Regions from separate parts of the Xylanibacillus composti genome, predicted to be linked through region 2. Evidence: riboswitches for the same ligand, from Rfam matches in the RefSeq annotation. Region 2 holds a riboswitch; each other region holds the start of a gene.

Region 1 (8,134 bases), on a different contig from region 2:
CTCGCGCAAGCTCAACCCATGTGCCGGCGTTGTTTTTGCGTTCCAGCATAAAGGTAGCACCTTGCAGCGAGAGTCCGGTATCCTCATCGACTTTGTGCAAGGTCAGTTTGCGGTTGATGCCGCTGCCTGTTCCGCCGCCTGCAGAGAAGGTCACCGTTATTTCTTCTGAATCTATCTTCGTGACCTCTTCAACATTTTTCCCTGCAAACTCTACCTCGTTCCCGACTTTTTCCCCATGAGCGGCGTCAATCAGCGATTCGTATTCGAGAATAAATGCAGTATCGATGGGGGCGGCAAATTCAAGCTTGAACGTTTGCGTTCCCGCATCAGAATCCGTAATCACCTTAAGATCGTATACGCTGCCATCATTCGGAATCGTCGCTCCCTTGGAGACAGAGCCATCAGAACCAACTAATGTACTGTACAGAACGAACGAGTCCTCCATCAGCAATTGATTGGCAGAAGGTCGGTCCACAATCTGCGCGTCCTCTACATAAGACAATCCGCGGTTGATGTGAATGACCCACTTCATATTTGGACCTTCCTGTACGCCTGACTTGGATACATATTCCCCGCCAAAAGGAACTCTAACCGATCCGGACAGATTTTTTCCTACCTGATCAGTTCCTGACAATATCCGGGCTGTATTGCGAATATACTCATCATTAATTAACGCCCGTTCATAAGATGTTCGGAATGTCAGATAGTACGGAGTTGATATGTCTCCCAGCCGTATTTCGATTTTTTCCGGCGTGCTGAGATTATCCTCTGCCGGAATCGCAATCGGCGGACCAACGGTGTACGTGCCATCCGCAAGTACAGTCATCGGCGCAAGCTCGATCGAATTGAGATCCAGCTTCTGACCTTGCAGCATTTCGTCCACAATTACTGCGTTGTCAATCACCTTGCTGTTGTAATTGAGCCCGATCTCCCAAGTAATCTCGCGATCATTTACGGAATACTCACCCTTTTTAAAGCCATTGTTTTGTACGTTAAGGTGAATACTGCAATTGTCGCTGGTAACGGACTTGTATCTGCTTGCATAATCCGTGTGCCCTGGCCATTCGAGACTCGCCACATTTCTGAAGACGTCAATGCCACCATATAGATCGGTATAATAAGTAGCATAAGTCACTGTGTATTTATTCGATATCTCTTCATTAAATGTGATGGTGAAAGGTTCCGCATAATCTGTGCCATATGCAACATTGTACTCTGACGAAGGAACCGGGTTTCCATCCTTATCCTTGATTTCCAGTGTATCGCGGATGAATGCTAAGTTTTCGCCAGGCTTATCCGTAAGCACCACGCCTGCAGGCAGGTTATTTATTTTCCCGTGCAGATGAATTGACCAATGTACAGTCTTCTTCTCATAATCGATTGGTCCGCATGACTTCTCGATCACAAGAGGGCGAATGTCGCGTTCCCCGATTCCTATGGCACCACCATACACATCTTCAGTCACAGTGTTTTCGATGATCGCATCCTGCTTGACAGGAGCATTGGCAACCGTTTGATAGACGATCTTATGAGCCGAGTTGATCGTTCCGTTGAATTTTAAGCGGAATCCTCGTCTGTCGTCGTCTGGATCAATGGACCCTGGTGCAATCTCCTCCAGTTCATAATCCGCGCCGGCCAATTTTCTTTCAGCTGTCACTCTGCCGTTCCCGTCCAGCGTTACTTGAAATACTTCAAGCGAATCTGAAAGCAATTGTTGGGAATTATCGAACAAATCAACCAGCACGGGCGCATCCAGACTCACTTCGTCATAGTTGTACTCGATTTCCCAAGTGATCGTTTGGGTTGCCCTTTCGTAGCTGGTAGAACGCTTGTCTAGGCGGACACCCCGATCTATGGTAACCTCTGCAGTGTCAGTTACCCCCTCGATATCGCCAAGATGCGTGAAGGTTGCCTCGTTCTTGAAGGACGTCTTCTCTAAATCCACAATATCGGTTGAATAAGCGATCCGATATGCCTTATTCGTATCGCCCAGCTCTACGATCAGCTCGCCGCCTGCATCTGTCACGCTATATAAGGCAGGATCCACTGCGGGCAGTACCGGTTCAACATCGCCGTTCAGCTTCACATTAAGCTCATAGACTTCAATCGAATCCAAATCCAAAGTAAGCCCTTCGGGAATCTTGTCCGTCAGCACTGCCCCGTAAACAGACTCAGTAACCTTATTGACATCAACGGTCCAGTCGATGCTTTTGGCGTTGAAGGAGCCGTTCCTCGGAATTCCATTCTTAGTTATTGGACTTTTGATGTCCGGCTTAAATCGGATTGTGAACGCAAGGAATTGCTTCTCCTTCACCTCGAATTCAATCCTTTGGGTGATTTCATTCTTGAACGATTCCTTGTTGAAGCCTGCCTCAAACCAGAGTGAGCCCTGTATATCGCTAAGTTTTTCGATCTGTTCGTTGAACGTCATCACAGCTTTATTCGTTCTGTGGTCAACTGTAAATGTGCCTACAGGACCTCTCACCGAATTCAGCGGAAATGACAGGCTGCCTGAAAACAGCTCGAACTGCTCTGGCAATTGAAAGGTGAAGGTCGCGCCATCCGAATAGCCGTGACCATTAGGCAGCGCCCAATCGTAATCCAGCCTGACAGTAGCATTTTGTTCCCAATCTACATCCAACTCTGCTTCACCGGGATCCCCATATACGGCGTACGTTACTGATTGATTACGATCCGTAATCGTCACTTTCAGATTGGATAGTATGTTTTCTGAAATTTCAGTCGCCGCTGCGTATACCGGGCCCAATCCTGCTCCTGCCCATGTTTGTATGGCGAATACCAGAGCAAGGACAAATGCGCTCGTCTTTTTCCACCAATGCAAGTCTTGCAATCCCTCCGTTCGAAATCTTTTGAAAAAAAATGTACTAACTTGAGCATGGACTACGCCCTAATGGATACATGGTTTCCCCTCCTTTGACAATTCGAAGTGCTCCTTCCGAATCCACCCAATCCTGGTGGATAACATTATTGTGCAAGGTCAATCTCAACAATTTCTATACATGTCCCCAAAAAAAAAAAGGAACTGAATCAAGCCAACGTCGGCTTGGAACAGTTCCTTCTTGAAGGAAAAGGGTTATGCCTGCACCCTCATTATAGATTTCTTGACCTAACAGCTTAAATCAGTATGCTCTCTCGGAAGTGTACAAATCGGAATTCTGGTACATCGACGACTGGACTTGCTTGCCGATAAACGCAGCGTCATACGTCGTATCGATTGTCCTCCATTCATCTTTTTCTTTCAGATAAACCTCATTCCAAGCGTGATATTCCGAAATATCGCTTCTATGGCCCATAACCAGCTTGGTCGGAATATCTACGCTTCTCAACATGGCAGCAAATATTGCGGCATAGTCGTAACAAATACCTGACTTTGACTCATAAGTTTGCTCCACAGACGGAATATAGCCGCTTTTTACACTTTTGGCCTTCTCATAATCGTAGGTAATATTGCTCACTACATATTGATAAATAGCTTTGATTTTCTCCTCATCCGTCTCCAGCTTCTCCGTCAGTGCCGCAGCTTTCTCGATCACGTCCATCGATTCATCCCATTGGATGTTTTGAATCGACTGCTGATACACTTCCTCAGGAGTCTGCGCTTTATATGTAACCTGCTGACCCTTAAGCAGCCTATATTTGTTTCCCGTCACTTGCTCCAGCAGCATGATGGAATAGTTCCCATCGCCCATCTGCAGCGGAAAAATATTGTATGACCCGGCATCATACGTGTACTGCTGCTCCCCCTTGCTAATACGAATCTTGATTTTGGCCAGATCCGCTGTCGGCGGCAAATTTACCTGTACAACGCCTCCTGCATCCTCTTCAAACAGGATGACCGGTGCGGGCTCTGCTGCCAATACGCTAGTTGGTGCCAACAATGCACAAATCAATACGCCATACAATACCCATTTCCATGTCTTCATCTTCTTACTCTCCTTTCGGAAACTGGCTGCCATCTTACATTTGTAAGGAAGGCCCTATAGCTTTGCGTCTCTAATTTTCATTAGATTTGCCTTTATCGTATTGAGAGTTGCAGTGTTTCATTATGCGAAGGATTAGGTTTCTATCAAAATCCCCTTCACGATTAATCGATGTGTTCCTGTGTCAATGGGGTGACAGGTAACGAGTGTAATTTCCTGCTTGGTCCCTTCCGGTTCCAATACCCATACTTCGTGCGGTTCCACATACAGTTTTTCCGTGACTTCATAGCGAAAAACCTGATTGCCTGTATCGACTTCAATGGCATCGCCTTCAGCCAGCTCGTCCAAGCGATTAAAGTTGCGGCCATAAGCATGGTTGCGATGACCGGCAATGGCATAATTGCCAACTTCCCCCGGCTTCCCTGTGTCAGCGATGCTGGCTGCTGTTGTTTTCAGGTTCTGCTCTGTTGCGCCTGTCAAGATAGGCAGCTCTAGATCAATCTTGTCGATATAAAGCATTCCCTCCATATCCAAGCCCAGTTGCACGGCCTTGCGCTCAGGATACGGCGCATCGTTGGATTCGCCTTCTTCCAGAAGGTCTTCCGCATAGTCAGCAGCCGGATGCTGCTCCGCTTCCGATTGAACCGGAAGTTGGACCGTGGCAAACGCTTCCTGCCAGCGGTTGACAAGCTGCTGCTGCTGCCTGTCGTAATACCACGCAGACAAGTGGGGATAGGCTAACAGCAAGATGCCTGCAGCAACCAGCACTCCGGATAAAATCTTCGTTCTCATACTCACCTTCCCAGCCCAGCAACTGAAATGCAATAAAAAAGAAAAAAGCAGTGCATTTCGGCAACTGGCTGCCATCTTACATCGTAAGGAAGGCCCTGTAGCTTTGCGTCGCTGCCTTTCGACAGGTTTGCGGTATCGATGAACTAGCTTATATAAACGTAGCATACCAAACTATTTGACTATTGGCAATGCTTGCATGAATAATTATCCGCGAATTTTGATTTTATAGTCCCTTTTTAAATATTCGTGTATCCGTTCAAAGTCAGTAGCCGAAAGAGATCGAAGAGGCTTGTCCCGTTCCCTGCCGAGAATAATGCCAATAGTTTGGCCCGCAAGTGCAGTATTCGGCATAATGCGGACACTGCCGTAAGCTTGTGCGGTAGCTCCAACATTTTTGCCTGCAGTCAGCACATTGTCATATTCTTTCAAGAGAAAGGAGCGAAGCGGAATGCCGTAACGATCTGGCTTGCCTAACGTGATTCCGTACGGACTGGACTTTGTTCCTTGCAGGTCCACCGGATAGCCGCCGATGCTCACGTTGTCCCAATGCATCCTCCCGCTCATCACATCTTTGTAGTTGATAACGTAGTCCGTTTCGAAGCGATTGAATTCACGAATGTACAGATATTCGGGAAATCCATTCAATTCAGCCTTGCTATAACCGGGAATATGCTTGCGAAGGAAAGCCAGCACATGCGGCGCTTCCTTCATGGCTTTGTCCATGGCGGACCGAACCGATTCCGGGTCGGAGGGATCGACGTCGAAGATGAGCAGCGCATTCATGACGACCTCGCCATTCTGTTGATATGTGGTATTGAGCCCGCGAAGCATGAGTTGCTCGTCCTGCGGCTTATAATGGGCCGTAATATTGCTGAATCCTGTGCCGAAGTTCCAGTCTACATATGTGTTGGGCCCGTACTTCTTGGCCACATTCGTCAACGGGTAGTCCTTCAGAACAGCGTCATGCAGCTGTCCCCAATTCACGTTCTTGAATTTCAGGATCATCGTGGCGGCCATATAATCGGGCGACTTGCTCTTGAATACCGTTTCCACTCCCGGTATGCGCTTCACCTTCAAATGGGAGGTCAGCGCGTTGAAATCGGTATTTTCCACCCAATACTTTGCTTGAACCTTGTAAGCATGGCCATCCCTCGCAGTATAAGTAAGCGATTGAATCGATTCATATCCGTTGCGAACGGTTGTTTCAACTGACTCAATTCGAATGCCGTTCCGCATGGGCAGCTGCTTGGTCAAACCGGCATAATACTTCTGAAATGATTGAAGCTTTCGGATTTTGCGATTATTATACCCATCATACAACCGCTTGATTTCTCCCTGAACGAGGCTGTTCTTGCTTTTGTCTCTCGGCTCGTCCAGTACAAGCATCTCCCCTTGAATGAGCTGGCCGCCGGGTGCCTCCCGCGGATCAAGGACCAACACTTGCAGGCCTTCATCTTGCGCTGCTTTGGCCAACAATATGCCCTCCACCTCACTGCCGATGACAACAACATCATATTGTTTGCACCACGGACCGCACGAAGGAGCGCTCGCGCCTGATGGCAATACAAAAGGGAAGCATAGCATGGCCACCATCACTGCCACGGTTAGTTTGAACCACTTGTTCACGTGTATCTGTCTCCTATCCTTTCATGTTCACAAAATCACAAAAGAGTTTACATAATTACGTTATGGTATACTTGATTTCGCTTCTGCAGAAGAAGTCATGGCCCTCCCTTCTCATCATTTCACAAACATGATTCAATTATTTCGACAAATTCAAGACATTTCCTTTTTTTATACATAATTCTCTGTCTTCCGAAATCAATCACGAGCTCCTCCTATCCCGATAGCGCTTTAACACAATCGATGAGCATGCTCTTCGCCATGATGATTTCATGAAAAGAGCTGTCCTCCCTATGGTATTATGGGATGACAGCTCCCTATGAACAGAAAATTACAGCTTTATACCACTTAAACTTCCACCTTTTGCGAACAAACGCTCCATTCTTTTCTCTACATCCGGGTCTGGAATGAGCGGCGGTGCATGATGCGGTTTGCTGCGGGCGTCAATTATGACGTTGTCACAGCTCCAATGCTTGTTTTCATATCGACTGTTGGTCCCGTAAATATCATGGGAAGGATTGCTTCGAGTGAACGTAACCCACATGAAATTGCTCAAGGATGCGCTAACGAATGAGCTGTCATCGCAAATAATGAGCAACGGGCAATCCGCCAATGGGCCGCGTGCTTGAATGGCCTGCGCCCATTCTCCAATCTCCCGCTCAGCCTGCTCGTAGCTTGAGAAGGCCGGACCCTGGACGGCGACAACACCCGGCATGACAAGCCGTGCCTGTGCTATCCCCCGCAAGTCCTTCAACTGCTCCGGCACTTCCCGGCACAATTCTCGCTTGACATCGCCATATGCGGCAAATACCACCTTGCTCCCTTGGTTCAAGCCTGTTCCGGAATAATCGAGCGTGTCAATTGTCGTATTCGTATAAAAGTGAATGTCTCTGCGCAAGTCGATGCGTGCCAGGATATAAGTGAAAAAGTCCTCTTCCTGATGAGTATCGAGCGGCCGGTCCTCTTCGGCTGTAATGAAAACATATTTGGCCAGACTTAATTGGTTGGTGCCCAGAATACGGTTCGCTATTGTCAGCAGCTCCGCAGGCTGCTTCACCTGTTGATAAGGTGTGTATCTCTCGCTGCCAATTGCCAGCAGAAGCGGGTGCACGCCTGCCGCATCCACGGCATGAACTTCCTTGACTCCCGGAATCTCCTGCTTGATTGCATCTCCGGTAAGCTCATGAATAAGATCTCCGAAAGCAGTATCCTCCTGGGGAGGCCTGCCGACGACCGTGAATGGCCAAATTGCATTCGTTCTGGCGAACACATGCCGCACTTGCATAACCGGAAACGGGTGTATCAGGCTGTAATAGCCCAGATGGTCACCGAATGGCCCCTCGGGCTTCGTATCATGAGGATAAATATCTCCAGTAATGACAAAGTCTGCATCATGGCTGATGCAATACCCTTCATGATAGCTGTAGCGGAATCGTCGTCCGGCCAGCAGCCCCGCGAAGGTCAACTCACTTAAGCCTTCAGGCAGCGGCATGACAGCGGACAATGTATGGGACGGCGGTCCTCCTACAAAGATACTCACCTTTAACGGCTCGCCGCGCTGCGTGGCCTTTGTTTGGTGAATGCCGATGCTGCGATGAATTTGATAATGCAGGCCGACTTCTTGCCCATGCACATAGTCATTCCCGCTCAGCTGAACGCGGTACATGCCCAGGTTCGCATTCATGATGCCGGGCTTGTCCAAATCCTCTGAATACACTTGCGGCAACGTTATAAAGGCGCCCCCGTCCATCGGCCAGTGGTGAATGTGCGGAAGTTCG
Region 2 (8,134 bases):
TTCCATGCTGTGGAGCTTGGTCCGGACGGAGGCGGAGAGGCGGCTGGCCGCCTACATGCAGGGGCCGCTGGCAGATCAGGAGCAGGCCTGAACCTGACTCCGGGCACGTTTTCGTTGGACTGCTGCCCCGCTTTCCGCAATTTGTTTTCGCAACCGCATACTGCTGCCCCCCATTATTTCCCGTAGCTCTCAAGCAGCTTAGACATCTCATTCAGATACTTGGTCAACCGCACACTGATTTCCGATCTTACAACATCGCGAACCATCCCGAACCGCTCCTCATACCCTCTGCAGATAATTTTGTGATACACCACTACATCCACCTGCTCTTCAGTCATGACCTTGATATTTCGTCTCGTTAGTTCTTTGCGGAGCAGGTACATGTCTTTCTCGATTCGGTTCATTAGTATTTGTGTTGAGAACAAGAAATGCCGGCGCAGAATATTGGGTGAATTCTTGATGTCGTCTGCTGCCTTTTGGACCATAGTCAACATAAGAGGCAACAGGATAAAATCTCGAATCATGGCGAGTTCTTCTGTTGTTGGGCGATTAAGATTTTTAGGTTGGTTTCGTTTTTCGTATTGCTCCACATGTTCTGTGAGTGCCATTTTCGATTCCCAACGGCCATTGCCGTCCAGTTTGCTCATGCCCAATGACCTCCTATTTGAGCCGCCCTTTCATAAGCCTGACCCGTTTCCATCAGAGACGACGCTCGAACAATAGAAGCCGGGCCGAAACGATCCTTGATTTGGTCAATTGTTTTCGAGCGGAGAATAAGCTTCTCCCGATCCTCAAACAGGTCCAGTTGATACACATCATCGGCGGAAAGTCCAGTGAGCGTAATATGCAAATGGGTAATGGGCATGCGTCTCCAATATTTTGCAAATAACGAGTATGCAGCCGCACCGACTTCATGTTCCAAGTAAGTTGGCCGAAACAACGTCACTTGCCTGCCGAAACTTGACGATCTGTATCCGTCTGTTTCAGCGGCTGCCACGCTTATAACCCGTCCCATATATCCGTATCGACGTGCGCGGCGGCAAACTTCGATCACGAGTTCGAGCATAAGGGGCTCGATATCTTCCATCGTCCTGTACTTCCCCCATCTCAGAGCTCTCCCATTATTAATCACCTTGATTTGCTTGCGCATGCCTGCGATAACCGGACTCGGATCAATTCCGTTAGCAGTTTGCCAATAATACTCCGCCTGGATGTCGCTCTGCTTCCCCATTTCGTAACGCATGCGTCTCTTGAATTCTCCAAGATCCAGTCGGGCGATATCACCAATTGTAAGAAGCCCCATGTGCGCGAAGTGGCGAGTCATGCGGCTAGCCACCATAAACATCTGATGGATTGGCAAAGGCCAAAGGTCAGACTCGATATTATCTTTCGAAAGCGTATATACGCCTCCGGGGACTTTCTTTGCGAAATTGTCCGTGGCCATTTTGGCGAGGATTTTGGTGGGACCTATCCCAACGCGCGTCCATATACCCGTTGAAAGTTGAACCCGCGCTTGAATTTGGCGAGCAATCTCATCGGCGGAACCGCCGAATAACGACAAAGACCCTGTCACGTCAAGAAACTGTTCATCAACTGAATACGGCTCAACTTGATCTGTAAAGGATTCATATATTTCCGTCATAAATAAAGAGACGGAAATATACGTCTGCATCCGCGGGCGGATAACGACCAATTCCGGACACTTAGCCAGCGCCTCTCCGACGCGTTCAGCCGTTGTAACTCCCTGCGACTTGGCTGCCGGACATGCAGCGAGAATAATCCCGCTTTTACGCGCCGGATCTCCGACAGCAACCGGTTTATCGCGATATTCAGGATGCGCTGCCTTCTCTATAGATGCGTAAAAACTAAGCCCATCGACCAACATGATGACTCGCTCCTTCATATCGAACCTCCGATCAGCTTTGGACGATCTTCAGGGTACGGGGTTCAACAGACTTCCAGCCAATGATTTCGTTCTTTTTTACCTGAAGTTGCTTTTTTGCAATCATATAGGCGGACCTCCAATTCGGAACATTTGTTCTTGTATAGTGTATACAGAATACCGAACATATATTCTTATTTCAAGGGGGATTTTTTGGCAATATGCAAGGCTGAAAAAAGGTATAGGGTGTAGCAGCAGCATCGGATAGTTAACATCAAATTCGATTCCGCTGAAGCAGCTGACGACCCAAAAAAAGTTAGTTCCTAGGTCCTATGATGATAGTCGCAGAAAAAGAAGGTTTTTGACGATTTTTGGCGAATACGTGTAAGGAATGATGAAGATGACGTCATACCAGCGATAAGGGCAAACCGCGCGAAAGCACGGGACGCAAAGCTACGGACCTAAAGCATCGCCATGCTATGGTCGCCGGGCCGCCGAACGGGTATCAGTTGCAAGGCTTGCATCTCCTGCAGCCTCCTCTTACTCGACTTCAGCTATGCTCCCCGTGCTTTGTACCTGTAGCCGCCTTGTTGCCATGATTTACACGGAGGATCCCTATGCAGTCAGCAACGTTACCGGCTAACAGCAACATCAAGCGAGTGGTGTATGGAGCGCTCCTCGCGTGTTCCATAACGCTTACCTTATTCCCCGGCAAATGGTTTCTAGGCATCGATTTATTTGCCGGCAGCCTGTTCTTAATCCTGCTTGTCGGTCGCTACCAGGCAAGGGCCGCATTCGCCGGAGCACTGGCCACCTATTCCGTGGCCTCGATCACAGGCGCTCTCGACTGGGTTCCCGCTTTGATCCACACTGCCCACATTGCCTGGCTTTGCTGGTATATACGCAAGCAGCCGCAAGGGTTGATCTTAGGCAGCGCGCTGTATTGGATCGCTGCCGGAGGACCGCTGCTGGCCGCCTATTATGTTTGGCAGAATGGCCGGTTCGATCAGGTTGGCATCATTCTGCTGCAGATCGAATGGATCGTCGCGCTGATATGCGTGCTGTTGGCTGATATTTGTTTGGCCTACGTGCCCCTTGGCCGCAAATCCTCCAAACAGAAGGCCGGTGTTTCCGGTTACTATTTTTCCCGGATGATGATTCATCTGACGCTGGCTGTTCTCCTGATTCCCTATATGATCTACGTCACCTATACCGGGTACCGGGGAGAAGCCGCTATCTCCCAATCGATCAAAGGCCATTTCCACTCGCAGATGCAGAGTGCGCGCTCCTATCTCGATACGATATCTGCCGAAGCGATCACATCTTTGCAGCTGCATAGCCGACTGGAGTCGACCATGATCAGCAAATGGCTGGAGGAGATCGCCAGCGAGACCGATTCGGAATTCGTTATTCTTACCGCAGACAATCGCATATTGGCTGCCAGCTCGTCTGACTTCCCGCAAGCGGGCGAACCATTCTTGTGGCAAGCGGGCAGCGAGCGGATCGTCCAGCAGGAGACGTACTGGCAGTGGCTGCCCCGGGGCGCATTTCCCCATGAGCTGGAACGCTATCTCCATGCTTACTTGATCCAGGAAGCGATTCAGCCGTCGAAACGCCTGAAGTTCGTCCTGATCGCACCCTATGCTCCTTACATTAAGGAGCATCTCGCCAGCTTGGAAGCGAAATTAAGCCTTCTGCTAAACTTCAGCCTGCTCATCCTGCTGCTCAACCTGCTGTTCCAGCGTGTGTTCTTCCAGCCGCTTTCCCGGCTGGCGGCTGCTACGACCGGTATCCCGAGCCGATTGCAAAACGGCACGTCTATCGAGTGGAAGAAGAGCGGCATGGTTGAAATCGATTCCCTGGTCCATAATTTCCAGGCCGTGTCGGCAGAGCTAAGGGAAATGTTCGATCATGCCCATCGGCTTGCCTACTATGATTCACTGACCGGACTGAAGAATCGGCCGAGCATGCAGAAGGAGCTGGAGAAGATGTTCCAGAGCCGGAAGCCTTCAGAGCAAATAGCGGTCATCTTCTTCGATCTGGACCGATTCAAGCAGGTAAACGATTCTCTGGGCCACGCCCTGGGCGATCAGCTGCTGCAGGTCGTTGCCAAACGGCTGTCCGCGATGCAAAGCGAACGTGTCCGTCTGTTTCGCCTGAGCGGAGACGAATTCGTCATGGTAGTGGAAGGCCAGGAGGAGATCACGCCGGAAGCCGCCGCCGAATCGATACTGAAGCTGATTCGCCAACCCATCAGCATTGAGCCCCATGAGCTGCGCGTTACGTCCAGCGTAGGCATCGCGCTCTACCCGGAGCACGGACAGACCGCCGATGAGCTGATGAGGCAGGCCGATTCAGCCATGTATTCAGCCAAGGAAAGCGGCGGAGACAGCTATGCGCTGTACACGGACTCGCTGAAAGCGCAAATCACCGATCGGCTCTGGCTGGAGAATCACCTGCGCAGCGCGCTGGAAAACCAGGAGTTCGTCCTGCACTATCAGCCGATTGTAGATGCGGGGACTGGCAGCATACGCGGAATGGAGGCGCTGATTCGCTGGCATCATCCGGAGCGAGGCATGATATCGCCTGCCCGCTTCATCCCGATAGCTGAGCAGACCGGCATTATCATTCCGATCGGTGAATGGGTGCTGCGCGAAGCCTGCCGGCAGAACAAAGCCTGGCAGAATGAAGGATTGGAAAACCTGCATGTGGCGGTGAATCTGTCTGCCAGACAATTCCACTCGCCTCATCTGATCAGGAATATCTGTGACATTCTCAACGAGACAGGCATGGAACCGCAGTACCTGGAACTTGAAATTACAGAAGGCTTTATCATCCACAATACCGAGTACGTCAGACAAGTGCTGCGCGAATTGGAGGCGATGGGCGTCTCGGTATCCATAGACGACTTCGGCACCGGTTACTCATCCTTGTCCCAGCTGCAGCAATTCCCGGTGCATGCGGTGAAGATCGACCGCTCCTTCGTTCGCAATATTGGCGAGAATACGCATAACCGTTCCATCGTGCGCGCCATTATTGAGCTGGCTCACGGCATGGGTCTGAAGGTTGTAGCCGAAGGCATCGAGTCAGAGGACGAACGGGATTTCCTCATCCAGCACCGCTGCGACAGGATGCAGGGATACTTGCTTGGGCGTCCGTGTGATGCCGAGCAATTCGGACAGCTGCTGCGCCGGCTTCAGAAGGAATCAAAACGAAGGCAGATTAGGGGGGACTAGCATGAGGCTTTGGTTTCAAGGGATCATCGCAGGCTTGCTTATGCTCTTGGCGGGATGCGGCGGTATTTCCCCAGGCCATGAGCAGGCCGTACCTAAGCCCGGGCATGGCGACCTTCCATCACAAGCGACACTTCACGCAACAGAAGCTTCGGACAAGCTCGAAATCTGGTCCTATTACGACCTGGGGGAGAGGAACCGCGCCAAGATTCGCGAGCTGCTGCCAGACTTGGATATATCCTTCCAGGTCGCCTCCTATTATCAGGCCATCGACCTGTACAAGAAGGCGCTGACCCGCGATGAAGTACCGGATATCTTCATCCTCGAGACCGCTTGGTTAGGCAGCTTCAATGATTCGCTAGCCTTCGAAGACCTGGCGGCCTCTCCCTATGAAGCCGAATCACTGCTCGAGCCATATCCCGAATCGATTCTGGCGCCTTTTCGCACCTTGGACGGAGCCGGGTTGATTGCTCTGCCATTCGATATGAATCCCGCCGTCACCTATTATCGCTATGACGTGATGCAAGAAGCCGGACTTCCGGCCGAACCGGAAGCGTTGGCCCGATTCATGGAGGAGCCTGACAATTGGCTGCATATCGCCCAAACGCTGAAACAGCGCAATCAATGGAGCATTGCCTGGGGAAGCGATCCATTAGATATTTTCAGCAAAAATACGTCTTTCTTCGATAGCGAGCTGTCCTTTGCGCACAATAATGAACAAATTGCGCGGGCGATCGAACTGGGGCGGGCGATTGAAAATCAAAAGCTGGCTTCCATGAGCAACATCTTTGACAAGAACAACAATTCCATTCAAAGTGAAGACACTGTCATGTTCCATACCGGCTACTGGTATCGCTACATGCTGGAGGAGCTGGCTCCCGAGCAAAGCGGCAACTGGCGCATAACGAGGCTGCCGTTCAACGCATACGGCTGGTCGGGCAGTTCAGCCGTAGCGATTGCGGCCAAATCCGCGAACAAGGATGCTGCCTGGCAAGCAGCCGAATGGCTGGCAACCGGCTACAGCCGCTATATCGAGGAGCTTCTGCACGCAGATGCCGGCAGCCCGAACGCCTATTTCGGCGGACAGAAGCTGGAGCCGCTTGTCCGAGAGCTCATCCTGCGCATGCCGGCCTATACCTTTACGCCTCTGGATGAGAAGGCCAATCGGATCTGGCGGGAGGTTTGGACTGAGGAAAAGGACGACTCTTCGCTCACAGCCCAAGAGGTGGCCAGCCTCATGGAGCAGCGGGTTATGGAGGAGCTGGCTCCCCAAATCGAAGTGCTTCAGCACTACTTGCAGGAGAGCCGAAAAGCCAACTAATGTGCCGCGCTGACCTGAAACGCAGATCCACATCGGGGCAGCCGCTCTCCTTCACAGCAGAGGGGACAGCAGCCTGGCTACCATTTCCCTTCCTCTCGCCAACCGCGGACGATGACGAAACGCTTCCAGCGTTACCTGCTTGCTGTCCCGCAAATCCTGAGCAAAATCCTCCGCCAAGCGCCGGATCGACTCGCCATGGAACAATACAGCATTCAGTTCAAAGTTGCTGAAAAAGCTGCGCAAGTCCAGATTCGCTGTCCCTACGGAAGCCAGCATATCGTCGACAACCATCGTTTTGGCGTGGACAAACCCTTTTTGATATTGGTAAAAGCGAACACCGGCCTCCATCAGCTCCTCCAGATAAGAGAGCGAAGCCCAATGCACGAGCTTCGAATCCGGCGTTCCCGGAATAATGATCCGCACATCCGCTCCGCTGGCTGCAGCAACCTTGAGCGCCATCCCGATGCTGGCATCCGGAATGAAATAAGGCGTGGTCAAATAAACCTTCTCCCTGGCAGCGCATATAGCGGCGAAATACATCTCCAGTATGGCATCCCAATGCTTGTCCGGACCGCTGGTAATAATCTGCACCTCCTCCTCGCCTGTCCCGGCATAAGGGGGTACATAAACATCGCCGCTTACCGTTTCGCCACTGACGAAAAACCAATCGGTCAAGAACGTGTCCTGCAGCGTGTGCACGGCCTCGCCTATAATCCGCAGATGGGTATCACGCCAAAATCCGAGCTTCGCGTCTGCCCCCAAATGCTCGTCGCCAATGTTAATCCCGCCGACAAAGCCGACTCTCCCGTCGACAACTACAATCTTTCGATGGTTCCGATAGTTCATCCGCTTATCGAAAAAAGCCAGCGAAGGCGGCAAAAATATTTCTGCATTCGCGCCCGCACGCCGCAAGCTGAGCAGATAATCAGAGGGCAGGTGATAGCTGCCCACTCCGTCTACGATTACACGCACCTCAACGCCTTCCCGAGACTTGCGCTCCAGTACGTCGCGAAACGTTCGGCCTATGATGTCATCGCGAACGATATAGCTTTCCACATGAATATGATGCTGCGCCTGCTCCATCGCTTGCAGCATGGCCGCATAGGTCTTTTCCGCATTCGTCAGCACCGTCGTTTCGTTGCGGCAAGTGATCGGCGCCTCCGGAAAGCTGTCCAGCAGGCGAAACAAACGGGGTTCCTTCCGCAAAAATTCACTTCGCATGGATGCCGCGCTCTCGGGCTCCTGCGTGTATACTCTCTCTTTCTTCTCATCCAAATTCAGCGCTTGTTTCTCCTTCTTGCGCACAAGCTTGCGCTTCTTGTATTCCTGCGCCAGAAAATAATACATAACAAATCCGATTAGAGGAAAAATAAACAAGATAATCAGCCAGGCCACTGCCTTGGAAGGACGCCGGTATTCCAGAAGCACGATCGTTACGATCTGAAACAAATAGATGCACAAAATCGAAGTCAACCAGACCAACAATCTTCCTCCTTTTTTATGCAACAGGCATGGTCTCTATCAGCATGCCCGCTGGTCTATACAGCCAAACCTTTTTTGCACGCATACCCAATCTTCGGGAGGGATTCAAACCTCATGACCTACAAATGGTTTGGACGCAGCAAACTGCAGAAGAAAACTGAAAAAACGCAGGTTGAGCGGCTGGAGCGCGCAAACGAGCGATTTGTCGCCGATATG
Region 3 (8,134 bases), on a different contig from region 2:
TCATAAGGCAGCACTACAAGGGTTGCGGCGATGATCCATGCGATAATGCCCCCGATGAGCATGCCCAGTCCGAGCCGCCACATCCACCCCCAGCCATGCCAAAAAGAAGGAGCAGCCGGCGGCATATCATCGCGAATTTTCTCATAGATGATGGCCTCGTTAATCCGCTTCGGCAGACCGGGCCCCGCGTAGACCAGCCCGCTGTGCAGCTGGATTGCGGATGCGCCCGCCTCCATGAGTTTGAGCGCATCGTCCGGCGAATGCACGCCGCCTCCTGCGATGACCGGCATCGCCGCCGCCCAAAGCTTGCGGATGGCTTGAACGCGCTCCAGACAAGGTTGAAGCGCATTGGCTCCCGTATAACGTTCTCCTTGTTCGGTATGCCATGCATCCCCGATAACGAATCCGGCATACTGTTCGTTGGTCAGGTTCTCGCTGTGACCATCGTTCCAGGGCAGACCGTCGCGCAGCGCCGGCAGATCATCCACAGGGAACGAGAGAGGCAAATAGACGAACAGCGGAACTGCCCTTCCCCGATCCTTGCAATTTCGCAGCACATTCCGAAGCAGCTCGAGCTTGTCCTGCAGCGGCCAGCCTTCATTCAGAATATCGATATGAAAGGCAGCGGCACCTTCCTCCAGCCCCCGGATCAACTCGCAGAGCTGCTGCTCGGCCTCCTTGGGAGAGCAGCCCGGCATAGCCTGGATGCGCAGCATTCTCGGCAGCGCGCGCTTACGTTGATGGCGCAGACGTTCTGTCGCCTGGGCCATGCTGACTGTTCTGGATGCTCTCGGATAGACTATGGCTTCCCGGGATAGATCGCGGGCCATGCCCTTCTCTGATTTCGCGCCGCCGAGCGGCTCAATGGTGACAGGTCCCACTTCCAAATATCCGAATCCGAATTGGGACAATGCTTCCTGAGCGACAGCCGCGGGGTCCACGTCGCCGCTAAGGCCGATCGGATAGGGGAGCGTGACATCTGTTCCGGCCAACTGGCTCTTGAGCATCGGATGGGCTTCCATATGCCCTAATGTTCGGATCACCAGAGTACCGAGGGGCAGGCGGCTCAGCGTGCCCATCAATCCAAGCGTGATGTCGCGCGATAGCTTGGCAGGCAGGCGAAACAGCAGCGGTTTGAACAAGGTATGGTAAGACCAGTCCGGCATGATTCCTCCATTCTCGCCATGTGTCGTCATTCCAGGCGGAAGCATATCGGTTATCGAATCGTTTCTTTCATTATACGGCAGCAGAACGTTGCCTGCATCATAGAATGGATGGAGAAGAAAAGTCATTTTTGCGCAAAACATGACGAATGGCAGATTTCTGGTAGAATAGGAGAGTACACGTATATAAAGGAGGGCGAACATTGGAACGGTTACCAAAGTATATTCAGCATGCACAGGGTAAACTGTGGTTGACCGAGGATGAAAGAGACAATTTGAAAATCAGCTATCGCATCAAGGAAGTGCTGTTCGAGGAGAAGAGTCCGTATCAGCATGTCATGGTGCTGGATTCCTGGGATTTCGGACCGATGCTGGTGCTGGACGGGGTCGTGCAGACCACCTCGAAGGATGGACATATTTACAACGAGATGATCAGCCATGTCCCGCTCGCCATGCATCCGCGTCCGCGCAAGGTGCTGATTATCGGCGGCGGCGATTGCGGCGTCGCCAGAGAAGCGGCGAAGTATGACCAGGTAGAGCAGATAGACCTGGTAGAGATTGATGAAGCGGTCGTACGGGCGAGCAAGCGTTATCTGCCTGAAGTGTCGGGCAATTTGTCCGATCCCCGAGTACGCTATCATTATACCGACGGCGTGGAATTCGTCGGACAGGTGCAGCAGGAATACGATTGCATCATTGTCGATTCCTCCGACCCGGTCGGTCCGGCCGAGCAGCTGTTTGAGACCGCCTTTTACCGCAATCTTCACCGGGCGCTGAAGGAGGACGGCATCGTGGTATGTCAGAGCCAATCGCCGATCTTCCACAGTGACGTTATGCGGCAATCCTACGAGCGCATCAGCCGCCTGTTTGCTGAAACCCGACTATACACGACTGTTGTTCCGACCTATCCGGGGGGCCTGTGGAGCTTTACTTTAGGCGCCAAGCATGCGCTTCCCGACCCGGACAGCATCCGTTTCGATAAACCTGCACGTTATGCGAATGAGGAAGTGCTGCGCGGCTGCTTCCAGCTGCCGGCATTCCTGAACGAAATGCTGAAGCAGGAGCCAGTCCACGCCGGCCGTTAAGGCCGGATATGAAATAATGGGGGAGAACCATGCAGCTGAACCGATTGTTTGCCATCGTCTACTTGCTGCTGCAGCAGCCAAGAGTTACAGCGAGAGAATTGGCGGAGCGTTTTGAAGTTTCGGTTCGCACCATATACCGGGATATTGAATTGCTTGGCAGTGCCGGCATTCCGGTATATATGAGCAAGGGACGCGGAGGAGGCATCTCGCTGCTCGACCATTTCGTCCTGAATAAATCGCTGCTGACAGACCGGGAGCAGTTGGAAATCTTGTCCGCCCTGCAAGGATTGAACAAGTGCGCAAGGAAGTGGGAGCCAGGCTGCGCAGGATATCGGCCTGTTGTGGGCGAGGTTTTGGAAAGAAGGGGTTTATGCAGGAATTACGCCAAAAGCGAATCGCAAGGTGATCGGGCTGTACTCCGATTATGAAGGAGATTGCAGGCATCCATATCGGTTTACCGCCGGCTGTGAGGTCGGCGGGCAAGGGGAATGGGCGGCCGATGTTGCCTCTGTCACGATTCCGGGTGGCAAGTATGCGAAATTCGCAGTGCGCGGGGATGTCCAGCAGGCGATAGGCGAATTTTGGAGCAAGCTGTGGGACATGCCGCTGGAGCGGGCGTATCGCTGCGACTTCGAGGAATATCAGGAGCGTCCGGAAGGCTCGGATGACCAAGAGGTTCATATTTATATCTCCATCTAACAGCAAAGGAGCTGTACCGATACAAGCGAAAGGCATTCGCCCCGGAACAGCTCCTTTGCTGTTAACATGCATGTAGGCTGGTTGCAGCTTGACAGGATGATGCTGCATTAGAAGTTCGATGCTTCTGCTGGCTTTACGCCTTGGATCATTACGGTTGGATGGTCGGACAGATCTATCTCTGTCTTGCTGCCCAGTTCGCGGACAACGGGACGCTGCATATGGTTGGTGATTTTCACCACCAGCGCTTCCTTCCCCGACTGCAGCTTGACCATGGTTCCCGGCGGATATGCCGGAACGGCACGTACGAAATCATTAATCACTCCATGCGTATAGGCGAGCCCGCTCATGGCCATGATCGCTTCCATGGCTTCGTGCGGAAGCAATTCCTCTGAGGACACAGCGCGGTCGTACAGCTTGCACATGCTCCCGATTTGAGCATACTCATGGAAGGCGCTGCCTTTGATTCCTCTTGGCGCTCCGCTGCCATCCAGACGCTCATTATATTGGAAGGCGATATGCGAGGAGACAAGGCTTAATTCGCGCACATTCCGCAGCACCTGAAAGCCGGCTTCCGGCACCTTGTCCGCATCAGCGGTCACAGCCTCGCCAATACTGTGCAGCAGACAGCCTACAGCCAAATCCCGCAGCATGAGGTCGTTGTATCCGCGCTTGTTGCCAACCTGCAAAGCCAAGAGCGCGACGTTGACAGCATGCGCATACGGCGCGAGATCCATGGAAATGGTGGATGTCGGAATGGGAACCAGCACGGGACGGAGCTGTGTCTCGCGGATCAGCTTGCCTGCCGCGCTCAGGATGTCCCGCATTTGGATCGGTTTGCGGGCACGTACGGCGGCGTGGGCGTCCCGGATATTCTCCGCAATGTCGAGCCAAGTGGGCATATCTATCATTTCTTCAAGCGTGATGCCTTTGGAGATCGCATCCTCTATGACAAGGACGCGAATGCCCATATGCTTCAACCGAATCTGAAACTTGGGGTGTATGGTTTGGTTCGCTGCAATGAGGATGCGGCGTTGTGAATCATAGACGGGCATGGCCAGGATCATGCTTTTTTCATCATATTGATCGATCGGAATAATTCTCATGGTGTCCCTCCGTGTCTGCTGGTTTCTAGGATGGTCATCCGACTTATACGCAGAATAAAAAAAAGACACCCTTCAAGAGCGTCTTGCGATTCAATCCCAAGGATCTTCAAGGTAACCCAACCGTCATCATGCCGCACGCGAATCAGCACATGCTGGGCACCTAAGACTTGTGGCTTTGCGTCCCTGCCTTTCGACAGGTTTGCCATTTTCTCCTAGACCTATTTACTTGTACCCATTATAGCACGACGATAGACCTGGTGGAAGGACTAAATTCCTAGTCTCTTCCGATGATGTGAATCTTCTAACCTATATAAGAAGGTCTGCATGCGGCGACAGACCCTAGGCAACATCCGGCGTGCCGCGAGCCTGAACGAGAGTCTGCCTAATCCGGAGACGAACAAGCCATGATCCAATCTAGAATCAGATGTTGAACGCATCCCTTATCGCCCCGTCCTAAACTTGTGGCAGAACCAAGCCAGAGCCACACAGAGGCTCCAGCTAACGGAACTCACAGCCGCTAATGGACCTTTTTTGCAGCACATTTCATTCTTACGGAAGCTACAGCCCTTATGTACGCGTACCCCTGGGTTTTGTGCACATATTTCGTGCAATAAGCTCTCTCAGTTCCGTTAAAAGTAAAATCACCTGAAAATCAGTGAAATAGTGCTTCTGACTTCCGTTAGAGCTCTAGCTGCCATACTGGAACCGTGGAGAGACATACTTTTAGCATTCACTTCCACACGCTCACAGCCCTTTTGCTGCACCCCGTCCCCGTTCCTCACCGCACAAATGCCTGCTTCTATTGACAGTGTTTTTTTCAGTATGGTATATAATAGAAAGGAATATTTAGCACTCTCGTTGCTTGAGTGCTAACGCAATTGTCGCGTAACGACCAGAATGCCAGCACGCCCATTGTACGAATCGAAAGGAGACGAAATAATGGCGAAGAAGCAGTTCAAGGCGGAATCCAAGCGCTTGTTGGAGATGATGATCAATTCGATCTACACACAGAAGGAAATTTTCCTGAGGGAATTGATCTCCAATGCAAGCGATGCCATCGACAAAATTTATTACAAGGCGCTGACCGACGAACAGCTTGTATTTGACAAGGAGCAGTACTTCATTAAGATTACACCGGACAAATCGTCCCGCACGCTGACGATCTCCGATACCGGCATCGGCATGACGAAGGAAGAGCTGGAGAACAATCTCGGCGTCATTGCGAAGAGCGGCTCGCTTGCGTTCAAGCAGGAGAATGAAGCGAAGGACGGACATAATATAATCGGCCAGTTCGGCGTTGGCTTCTATTCCGCGTTCATGGTGGCGGATGTTGTTACGGTCAGGAGCAAGGCGCTCGGCAGCGAGGAAGCGTTCCAGTGGGAGTCCAAGGGAGCGGACGGCTATACGGTGAAGGCTTGCGAGAAGGAAACGGTCGGCACGGACATTATTCTGAAGATCAAGGAAAATACCGAGGACGAGCAGTACGACGAGTTTCTGGACCAGTACCGATTGAAGGCAATCATCAAGAAGTATTCTGATTTCATCCGCTATCCGATCAAGATGGACATCACCGGCAAGCGACCGAAGGAAGGCGAGGACAACGAGTTCGAGGATTACACCGAAGAGCAGGTTGTCAACAGCATGATCCCGATCTGGCGGAAAAATAAAAGCGAACTGACCGACGAGGACTACGAGAATTTCTACAACGAGAAGCATTACGGCTTCGACAAGCCGCTGGCGCATATTCATGTGAGCGCGGACGGCGCAGCGGTCTATCAGGCGATCCTGTTCATTCCGGAGAATACGCCGTTCGATTATTATACGAAGGAATATGAAAAAGGCCTGGAGCTTTATTCCAACGGCGTGCTGATCATGAACAAGTGCGCGGACTTGCTGCCGGACTACTTCAGCTTCGTGAAGGGCATGGTCGATTCGGAAGATCTATCGCTTAATATATCGCGCGAGATGCTGCAGCATGACCGCCAGCTGAAGCTCATTGCCAAGAACATCAAGAACAAGATCAAGGGACAGCTGCAAAGCATGCTGAAGGATGACCGCGAGAAGTACGAGAAGTTCTTCGCATCGTTCGGCAGACAGCTGAAGTTCGGTGTATACAACGAGTTCGGCGCGAACAAGGACGACTTGCAAGACCTGCTGCTGTTCACCTCGTCGAAGGAGAAGAAGCTCGTCACGCTGGACGAGTATGTGACCGGCATGCCGGAAGAGCAGAAATATATTTACTACGCAGCCGGCGAATCGATTGAGCGGCTGGAGAAGCTGCCGCAAACCGAGATGGTTGCGGACAAAGGCTACGAAATCCTGTACTTCACGGAAGACATCGACGAATTCGCCATCAAGATGATCGGCAAGTACAAGGACAAGGAATTCCGCAATGTCTCCAGCGGCGACTTGGGGATTGAGGATGCGGAGTCGAAGGAGACCGATGCCGAGAAGAACGAGAACAAGGATCTGTTCGAAGCGATGCAAGGCATACTTGGCGGCAAGGTGAAGGAGGTTCGCGCCTCCAAGCGGCTGAAGACCCATCCGGTCTGCTTGTCCACGGAGGGCGAGGTTACAATCGAGATGGAAAAAATCCTCAAGGCGATGCCGAACGGCCAGGATGTCAAAGCCGACAAGGTGCTGGAGATCAACGTCAACCATGACGTATTCCGGGCTTTGAAGGCAGCGCAGTCCTCCGACAAGGATAAGCTGGAGCTGTACACGAATCTGCTTTACAACCAGGCTCTGCTGATCGAAGGATTGCCGGTGGAAGACCCGGTCGCCTTCACGAATGATATGTGCAAGGTGATGGTTTAAGCAGGATAGAGGGGATATAGGGAAGCGCCACTGCTGGAGAGCGGTGGCGTTTTTTTTGCCGCAAACTGCGCACAGACGCCCTTTTCGGATGCTGGAATCATAGTATTCTGCTATAACTATGCGATTCTTGTTCGATTTCAAGAGGAAGACTAGCACATATAATCATAGTATACAAACAAGAACTACAGCATTGCAGCAGCCTTTGGTTAGGTCAACGGATCTGAGTCGATCCTGATCTTGTGCTATTTCCCGCAAGCTGTTGCGGGATTGGCAGGTGCGAGCAGCCAGTATCGCAGCTTTTATGAAAGCGCATACAACCAAAGGGGAATCCCATCCAAAGAAACCAAGGAGGCGGCGTCAATGAAACTCGGTGTATTTACGGTTCTGTACAGTCAGAGGTCTTTGGAGGAAACGTTGGATGATCTTGCACAGCAAGGGGTGGAGTCTGTCGAGCTTGGAACGGGCGGCTATGTCGGCAACGCGCATTGCAACCCGCAAGAGCTGCTGGTGGACGAGGCGAAGCGCAAAGCGCTCAAGAAGGCGGTCGAATCCCGGGGGATGACAATTAGCGCGTTAAGCTGTCACGGGAATACGCTGCATCCGCAGGAGCAAATTGCCCAGCAATTCCACGACGATCTCGAAGCTACTGTCAAATTGGCTGAACAGCTGGAGGTGCCGACAGTCGTGACCTTCTCCGGACTGCCGGGCGATCACGAAGGGGCCCTGTACCCGAATTGGCCGGTAGCGCCGTGGCCGAACGATTTCCAGGATGTTTTCGCCTGGCAGTGGGAGAACAAGGTGATTCCTTACTGGACAGAGATGGGCAAATTCGCGGAAAAGCACCATGTGCGGTTTGCGCTGGAGATGCACGGCGGATTCTCCGTACATACTCCCGCTACTTTGCTGAAGCTGCGCGATGCCGTCGGGGAAGTCATTGGAGCGAACGTAGACCCGAGCCATATGTGGTGGCAGGGCATCGATCCGATTGAAGCGATCCGCATTCTGGGCAGGGAAAAGGCGATCTACCATTTCCACGCGAAGGATACGGCTATCGATCCGGTCAATGTGAACCGCGCGGGGCTGACCGATATGCAATCTTATGCCCAGATGGCGGACCGTGCCTGGATTTTCCGGACAATCGGGTATGGCCACGATATGAAGGAGTGGGCCGATATCATCAGCAAGCTCCGTCAGGTCGGATACGACGGCGTGGTCAGCATCGAGCACGAGGACGGCTTGATGTCCGTCGATGAAGGTCTGCAGCGCG
Region 4 (8,134 bases), on a different contig from region 2:
AGGAGCATATCGATCCTAGTCTAACGAAGACCTTCAACAGCTACCGGCAGAAGCAGTCGCTGTTGGAACGGCGCAAAAAGCCGAACCGCCTTCAGCGCAAAGGACCTTATGACGATTTGTGGGAATTGGAAAAACAGGAATCGGAACGCACGGATACAGACGGCAAGCAAACGAACCAAACACAGGGGAGCCCTGCCGACAAACGCCAGGCCGATTCAGCCAACGAGAAATCACCCTTCCCCCCGGAACCGGAAAAAGACGTCATGTGGTTTATTGAAGAATACTCCCCCATACTGGAGGACTGGCAGCGCGATATCATGACGATGCTTCGCGAAGAAATGCTGTATTTCTGGCCGCAGATTGAGACCAAAATCATGAACGAGGGATGGGCCTCCTATTGGCATCAGCGCATTGTGCGCGAGCTGGATCTGACACCGGAGGAAACGATTGAATACGCCAAGCTGAACGCCTCCGTCGTGCAGCCTTCACGCCATACGCTGAATCCGTATTACCTGGGCTTGAAAATATTCGAGGATATTGAAAAGCGTTATGGACGGGAGAAGATGTTCGATGTCCGCGAGTTCGACTCGGATCTTTCCTTCCTGCGCAATTACTTGACCAAGGAACTAGTCGAGGAACTGGACCTGTACATTTTTGAGAAGCAAGGGGCTGAATGGAAAATAACTGAAAAAGGCTGGGAAAAGGTCCGGGACCAGCTGGTCGAATCCAAGGTTAACGGCGGGTTCCCTGTACTGCATGTAACCGACGGCGATGCGGGCGGCAACGGCGGATTGTATATCACGCATGCCTATGAGGGGATTGAGCTCGATCTGAAATATTTGGAGAAAACCCTTCCTTACGTGCATCAGCTGTGGGGCAAATCGGTTCATCTGGAAACCGTCGTCGAGCAGAAAAAAGTGGTCTTCACCTACGATGGGACGAAGCAGCATCGGCGTTTTCTCTAAGCAACCAGAAGCAAGAGCCGTTGCCCGAAAGCATACGGCTCTTGACCTTTGGTCAATACTTCTGCAACTGGCGGCTGCGGCCCGAGGCAGGCAGCTCAATCTCCACAGTGGTTCCGCGATCCGGCTCGCTCCAAATGCGGAAGGTGCCTTGATGGGCGTCAATGATCCTGCGGCTAATCATCAGACCTAGCCCGGTGCCGTCAGCCTTCGTCGTGAAGAATGGCTCCCCGATCCGTTCCATCATATCAGCCGGGATGCCCGGTCCATGATCCTGCACTTGAATACTCAAGGCCTCGGTCCCCTTCTTTTTGACAGTAATGCGAATGTCGCCCCCTTGCGGCATCGCTTCGATCGCATTTTTGATTACATTCAGCAGCACCTGTTTCAACTGATTTTCATCACAGTAAATAATTGGCAAATTCTCATCGTAATCCTTAACCAAGTTGACGTTGGCGAGAATAGCTTGCGTTTCCAGCACCGAAATCACGCTTCGCAAAATCTCCTTCACATTCTTGTCGCTGTATTGGATCAAGTGCGGCTTGGCCAAGGTCATGAATTCATTCACAATCAAATTGATGCGATCAAGCTCTTCCTGCATAATATCGATGAAATTCGACTCGCGATCACGCAGTTTGCTTTTCAGCAGCTGGGTAAATCCCTTCAGCGACGTCAACGGGTTGCGAATTTCATGGGCAACGCCGGCAGCCAGCTGTCCGACGACAGACAGCTTCTCCGACTGGATCAGCAGATCCTCCTCCTTCTTCCGTTCGGTGATGTCACGAAGCACTGTCAGAATAACGGAGTTGCCATTGTAGGAATGAATGCGGATGCTCGAAGCCTCCACCTCTATCCACTCGCCGGTTGCACAATAGATCTTTTTTTCCACGAAGGCAGAGGCAGCGTCTGTTTGCATAACCTGCTCCATGCTGATACGGGTTTCCTCATGATAATCAGGATGCAGCAAGTCGAAGTAGTATTGGCCAATCAGCTTCCCTTCCGAATCGGCCCTTGTCAGCTCCACCGCCGACTTGTTCGCATAAATGATCATCCCGTCCGCAATGACGAGAATCGCTTCGGGCAAGTATTTGAGCAGCCGCTGATAGCGCTTGGCATTTTCCCTTAACAGCTCCTCCGCTTGCTTCTTGTAGGTAATATCCTGGACTGTGCCCAGAACCGCCGGCCTTCCCCTATAAGTGATTGCCGAGCAGCTTCCTTCCAGGTGTATGGTTTGTTGATTTTTCTTGACACCTACAGTCTGATATTCGTATACCACATCCTGATCCATGGCATGCACGGTTTGCTCCAGCCGGCTCGCGCATTCTTTCTGAATAATTGCATCCGCCGCTGTGGAATGGACAAATTCTTCAGCAGCGTAACCGAACATGTTGGCCAAATAAGGGTTGACATACACCAACTCGCCATCCTGGTACAAATACACGCCGACTAAAGCCCGTTCAATCAGATTGCGGTAGAGCACCTCGGTCTCATGAAGAGTCTCCAGCGTTTTCATAAATTCTGCTTGCACATCCACAGCGACACCAGGATCGCGATTCCGCTCAGGACTCCCTGTCCCGTTCTGCTCCCCGTCTAGCTTCCAGCACGATTCGGGCGCACGACTCCTGGACTCCAGCAGCTCTGTCTTGTCATGAACTTGGACTAGCAAGCCGCAAGGAATGCAGCGTTCATCGATAAGCAGGGAAAAGGACACTTGCGCATAAATGATTTTGCCTGAATGGTGGACAAGCTGTTTCTCCATAATCAATTTGTGATCAGGGCTATCCTCAATCTCCCGGAGAGATGGAATGCATGTCCCCCTCCCCTCATCATGAGCGAGCTGAGAAAAATTCAGATGCAGCAGCTCCTCCTCCCGGTAACCGAACAATTCGCAAAACGCCGGATTCACCTTCTTCATCAACCCGGTCAATTCCAGACAGGCTATTCCTAATGGTGAATGCTCAAATAATACCGTATCCGCATTAAGCATGGTCTTCGACATCTCCCGCACTTGTATTGGACACATTTCGGATGGAAGCGCTTTTATGAAAGCATGAAAAAACCGCCTGTCTAATTCATGGGCGGCATACTCCATCGACTATGTCGTTTCGGTAGCCCAACCGCCATAGAATGCATATTCTTTAGGCTTGTGGCTTTGCGTCCTTACCTTTCGATAAGTTTGCCGTTTCGACTGATTGGATGTGAAGAATAGTCCAACAGACCTACATGATTAGTATAACGGCTTCATGGGTTAATTTTCAAGTTTGTATCAAATATCCATTAATCTCTCTCTCAAATGCAACGTTCTTCGGTGTCATGGACATGGTTCATTCCGATTGATAGTTGGGAAAATATAGAATTTTTAGACAGCAACACCTGGGATTCCTATAGATTAAAAAAAGGAGAATGAATGACGGCTCCTGCTGTTCCATTATTGCTCTCCATGCATAATTTGGTCATATCAGGGAGTCAAATGAAGTTGGCTCTGTCATTCTTCTGAGAAGGTGGTGATCCAGCATTGTCGATTGGTGACCGCATAATAAACGGAGGTTTTGAAACAGGCTCGCTTTCACCGTGGATTGGGGCGTATGTTTCCATAAGCACACAGCAGGCCCATTCCGGCTATTACGCCGCGCTGCTCGAGGGAGGAGAGCCGAACGCGTATCTATACCAATTCGTTCCGGTCAGCCCCGGGGAACAGTTTGAGTTTTCAGCTTTCATATCAAGCGCATCGAGTGGATCCAGTCCCCTCATTTCATTTTCCGTTATCTATTACGACGATGCCTATCGTTATCTCGGTTATGGCATGACTTCTTACATTCCTGGAGGAGAACTGCCGGATGCTCAAACGAACAGTTGGAGGGAATTGTCTCAGACAACCTCCCCTGCACCTGTAGGTACTGCTCTTGCTCTTGACATTCTAAACAAGCTACCGCAAGCCGACAGCCCAGCTGTTCTCGTTGACGATGTTGCGCTTTTGTACACAGGTCCAATCGGCCCCACCGGGCCGACGGGCGCGACTGGACCAATCGGTGCTACCGGGCCAACGGGTGCTACCGGACCAACCGGCGACACGGGGCCGACGGGTGTCACGGGGCCAACTGGAGCGACCGGACCAATCGGTGCTACCGGGCCAACCGGAGCGACTGGACCAACGGGCGACACGGGGCCAACGGGCGCGACCGGGCCAACAGGAGCGACTGGACCAATCGGTGCTACCGGGCCAACAGGCGACACGGGGCCAACTGGAGCGACCGGACCAATCGGTGCTACCGGGCCAGCTGGTGCCACCGGACCAACGGGCGTCACTGGACCAACCGGCGCGACCGGGCCAACGGGCGACACTGGGCCAACGGGTGCCACCGGACCAACTGGGGCGACTGGACCTACCGGACCGACTGGGGGTACCGGGCCGACGGGCGCTGCTGGACTAACGGGAGCCACGGGGCCAACGGGCGCGACCGGGCCAACCGGAGCTACCGGACCAATCGGTGCGACCGGGCCAACCGGAGCGACTGGACCAACGGGCGCTGCTGGACCGACGGGGCCAACAGCAGCTTCCCCTGCGCTGACATTCACCGAAGTTCCAGGACCGATTGCTCTTACGTTGCCGCCTAACAGCACAGAAGTAATTCTGGCCACGATCACTATTCCGGGTACCGGCACGCAGAACTTCAAAATCGATTGGAGTGTGTCCATTGATGTTCTAACAACAGCCAACTTCAGCGTAATTGCTGTAACCCGCCTCTACAGGGACAACGTGCTCATTGACCAGAGAGCCGTGCAGAGAGTTATCACAGCTGCGGGAACGCAGAGATTTCCAATTAGCAGCACACATGCAGAATCCGTCACACCCACTGGTACTGTCACTTATCAACTGCGCGCACAAGTCACTTCTGCAATCAGTGTGACCTCTGCACAAGTGATTAACATTTCATTGAACGCCATCCATTTTCCACTCTGATCTGAAGAAAGGTTTAGCCTCGATGAAACAAAGGAGGAGAACATGGTAACGGTTAGTTTATGCATGATTGTGAAAAATGAAGAAGATACTCTGTCCAGATGTCTGGATACGATAGCCGACCTCGTAGATGAGATTAATATCGTCGATACCGGTTCTACTGACAGCACAGTGGAAATTGCCCGCCAATATACAGATCGCGTCATTACTATGCATGGAATGACAGCTTCGCCGATGCGCGCAATGCTTCCTTTCAATACGCAACCCAAGACTATATCCTCTATCTGGACGCAGACGACGTCATGCTGGAAGCGGATCGGGAGAAATTCCGGCAGTTGAAGACAACATTATCCCCCGCCGTTGATTCGGTATCAATGTACTACGATGCAGGGACCGATGAATATGGAAATGTCACCCTTCGCTATCGCCGCAATCGGTTAGTCAAGCGGAGCAGACAGTACAAATGGCAGGGAGACTGTCATGTATACTTGAATGTGACCGGGGGCCAAGTCCTGCTCTCCGATATCGCGGTTACCCACAAAAAAGTAAGGCATTCCGCAGGACGAGCGTTGAGCATTTATGCCAAACGGATCGAGCGCGGGGACACTTTTACTCCAAGAGACTTTTTCTACTACGGCAACGAATTAAAGGAAAACGGCAAGTACCAAGAAGCCATCGCCAGTTACGAGCGTAACTTGTCATTGCCCAACGGATGGATAGAAGATAAAATCTTTGCCTGCATCAACATGTCTGACTGCTACCGGAGCCTGAGAAATTATAATCAAGCGCTGGCTGCGTTATGGAGAAGCTTTCACCATAGCAAGCCAAAACCAGAAGCCTTATCGCGGCTCGGCTATTTATTCTATCTGCAGCGTCAGTACGCAACCGCTATATACTGGTATGACTTGGCGACCCGTCACGAGCCGGATGCCAGTCAGTGGAGCTTTTCCTATCCTGCGTATTCCACTTGGTATCCACACCTGCACATGGGCATTTGTTATTACAATTTAGGAGATTATGAGAAGGCCTACGCCCACAATGAGCAAGCTAGAACATTCCGACCTGGAGACAGGCACATCTTGCACAACAAAGCGGTGTATGAACGAAAGCTCGGTGAAATAAACTCCACCGCTTAACGACGGCGAATGGAAATTTGCTCGCATGCATTGGTTTCCAACATGGATGTTCGCATAATCATTCCCGATTTATACGCTTTAACGGGGGCACGCTGTAACATTTGGGCAGTCACCCTCCCTGCTGCCAACTTTCTGCCGCCATCTCCTGCCTACGGATGAAGCATGTGATAGAATGGAAACGACGAATCAGACAGACAAAGGAGCATGAGGGCATGATGATGAAAGCATTGATTCTGACAAAGCCGGGTGCACTGGATACACTAGAAGCAGGCGAGCTGCCGATCCCTGAGCCAGCGCCGGGAGAAATTCGGGTGCGGGTTCATGCGGCGGGACTCAATCCGATTGACTATAAGCTTGTGCCGAACGGCCTTCCAGCCTGGACGTACCCGTTCGTCTCGGGCGTGGATGCTGCCGGCGTCGTCGACGCTGTCGGCGAAGGGGTAACGACATGGAAAATCGGGGATCGTGTTGTCTATCACGGCAATTTCACCAAGCAGGGCACTTTCGCCGAATACCATATTACTACCGCACATACTGCAGCAGCTCTTCCGGAGGATATCTCCTTCGAGGATGCGGCCGCTTTCCCTTGCGCCGGCCTTACGGCGTACCAGGCCATCCAGCGGAAAATGCGTATCGGACCAGGGATGTCGGTATTGATCCATGCCGGCGCAGGAGGTGTCGGCGGCTATGCGATCCAGATCGCCAAAGCGCTCGGCGCCTCACAAATAGTGGCCACCGCCTCTCCTGCCAACTTCGATCTTGTGCGAAAGCTCGGCGCGCATGAGGTCATTGATTACAATACGGAGAATGTCCGCGAACGAGTCATGGCGCTAACAGAAGGCAGAGGTGTAGACGGCATTCTGAACTCGCTCAATCGGGCAACCGCACAGGCGGATATGGATATGCTGGCATTCGGCGGACAGCTTGCCTGCATCGCCGGCGCACCCGAGAATGTCGCCGATTTCCAGCCGTCCTTCAAGACTTTTACAGTGCATAAGCTGATGCTGGGCGGCGCTCATCTCTCCGGCGATCGCAGAGCCGAGGAAGACCTGGCGACGATGGCCCAGGAATTCATGCAGCTGATGCGCGCAGGCAAGATTGACGCCATGGTCAGCGAGATCATAGCGCTGGAAGACATTCCGAAGGGACTTGCCCGCTTGGCGGAGCGACATGTAAGAGGCAAGATCGTAGCCCGCATCACTCAGGCGTAAGGCAATAAAAAATCCGGATACACCGTGCAATTACGGTTTATCCGGATTTTTATTGTGCACATCGCTGTTACCCCGCTTCCTTCAGCCTCACCTTCAGCCAATCGGTGCGGTAGAAGCGAAGCATCACGCTGGTTCCAAACACCATCAAGTACGCATATAGCGCAAGCCATGCGCCTATGCTTCCCCACTCGAATACGTAAATGTTCAGATACGCCAGCGGAACGAACACGAAGAAGCCCATAATGAACGAGATGCGCAACAGGAAAGACGTGTCGCCAATTCCGCGCAGTCCCCCGGCATAGAAATTCAATAGACCGTCAAACAACTGCAAAAACGCCGATATCATAATCAGGAAACCTGCCGTCTCCGCGACTTGCTTGTTGTCGGTGTAGATGGAAGCAATGGACCCGCTGAAGAAAAATTCCACGGTGCCTATGACAAGCAAAAACATGCTTCCCACGATCATCGTGTCTGTGCCGTATCGCCTTGCCAGGAACGGATTCCCTCGCCCGATTGCCTGTCCGACCAATATCGTTGCCGTAGAGCCAAAGGCGAAGGCCGGCATGAAGCCAAGCGACATTACGCTTAGCGCGATCTCATTCGCAGCCAGCGCCTCCTCTCCCAAGGATGCCACAAACACGGTGAAGATCAGCATCGATGCGCTAAGCGAAAATTCCTGGATGCCCAGCTTCCCGCTTTCCTGCAGCAGCAGCTTCGATTCCTTAGGATTAAGCCGGGTCGGCCTGCGCGTACCAAACTTTCGATTGTATGGACCGTAGAACATGATTACGCAGCCGAGGAAGCCTACCGCCTCTCCAAGCAAGAAGGCGATGCCCGCTCCAGTCAATCCCCATTCCGGGAAGCCCC

Evidence for each region. A riboswitch is a leader RNA that binds a small molecule or an ion and turns the genes downstream of it on or off. The one in region 2 is predicted to bind cyclic di-GMP.
Region 1: linked by a shared signal. The riboswitch ahead of XYCOK13_RS00065 (transglutaminase-like domain-containing protein) and the one ahead of XYCOK13_RS10065 (putative bifunctional diguanylate cyclase/phosphodiesterase) in region 2 are both predicted to bind cyclic di-GMP.
Region 3: linked by a shared signal. The riboswitch ahead of XYCOK13_RS19470 (HD-GYP domain-containing protein) and the one ahead of XYCOK13_RS10065 (putative bifunctional diguanylate cyclase/phosphodiesterase) in region 2 are both predicted to bind cyclic di-GMP.
Region 4: linked by a shared signal. The riboswitch ahead of XYCOK13_RS17590 (PAS domain S-box protein) and the one ahead of XYCOK13_RS10065 (putative bifunctional diguanylate cyclase/phosphodiesterase) in region 2 are both predicted to bind cyclic di-GMP.

Annotation. Positions count from the first base shown of each region.
Region 1 covers NZ_BOVK01000001.1:19,148-27,281, forward strand. Annotated here, with positions in the region: gene XYCOK13_RS00060 (collagen binding domain-containing protein) at 1-2,842, opposite strand, end outside; gene XYCOK13_RS00065 (transglutaminase-like domain-containing protein) at 3,141-3,944, opposite strand; cyclic di-GMP riboswitch class I at 3,959-4,045, opposite strand; gene XYCOK13_RS00070 (class D sortase) at 4,077-4,733, opposite strand; cyclic di-GMP riboswitch class I at 4,790-4,875, opposite strand; gene XYCOK13_RS00075 (FAD-dependent oxidoreductase) at 4,938-6,359, opposite strand; gene XYCOK13_RS00080 (UbiD family decarboxylase) at 6,688-8,134, opposite strand, start outside.
Region 2 covers NZ_BOVK01000025.1:46,324-54,457, forward strand. Annotated here, with positions in the region: gene XYCOK13_RS10050 (YhjD family protein) at 1-91, shown strand, start outside; gene XYCOK13_RS10055 (YhjD family protein) at 174-647, opposite strand; gene XYCOK13_RS10060 (DNA polymerase IV) at 644-1,903, opposite strand; cyclic di-GMP riboswitch class I at 2,295-2,381, shown strand; gene XYCOK13_RS10065 (putative bifunctional diguanylate cyclase/phosphodiesterase) at 2,500-5,118, shown strand; gene XYCOK13_RS10070 (ABC transporter substrate-binding protein) at 5,120-6,436, shown strand; gene cls (cardiolipin synthase) at 6,488-7,918, opposite strand; gene XYCOK13_RS10080 (spore germination protein) at 8,033-8,134, shown strand, end outside.
Region 3 covers NZ_BOVK01000070.1:7,711-15,844, forward strand. Annotated here, with positions in the region: gene XYCOK13_RS19450 (dihydroorotate dehydrogenase) at 1-1,166, opposite strand, end outside; gene speE (polyamine aminopropyltransferase) at 1,367-2,248, shown strand; partial or broken gene XYCOK13_RS19460 (helix-turn-helix transcriptional regulator) at 2,278-2,538, shown strand; gene XYCOK13_RS19465 (GyrI-like domain-containing protein) at 2,588-2,947, shown strand; gene XYCOK13_RS19470 (HD-GYP domain-containing protein) at 3,055-4,050, opposite strand; cyclic di-GMP riboswitch class I at 4,158-4,264, opposite strand; gene htpG (molecular chaperone HtpG) at 4,990-6,867, shown strand; gene XYCOK13_RS19480 (sugar phosphate isomerase/epimerase family protein) at 7,228-8,134, shown strand, end outside.
Region 4 covers NZ_BOVK01000056.1:24,627-32,760, reverse strand. Annotated here, with positions in the region: gene XYCOK13_RS17595 (SpoVR family protein) at 1-965, shown strand, start outside; gene XYCOK13_RS17590 (PAS domain S-box protein) at 1,018-2,949, opposite strand; cyclic di-GMP riboswitch class I at 3,067-3,153, opposite strand; gene XYCOK13_RS17585 (NTTRR-F1 domain) at 3,478-4,923, shown strand; partial or broken gene XYCOK13_RS17580 (glycosyltransferase) at 4,966-6,056, shown strand; gene XYCOK13_RS17575 (zinc-binding dehydrogenase) at 6,269-7,267, shown strand; gene XYCOK13_RS17570 (MATE family efflux transporter) at 7,335-8,134, opposite strand, start outside.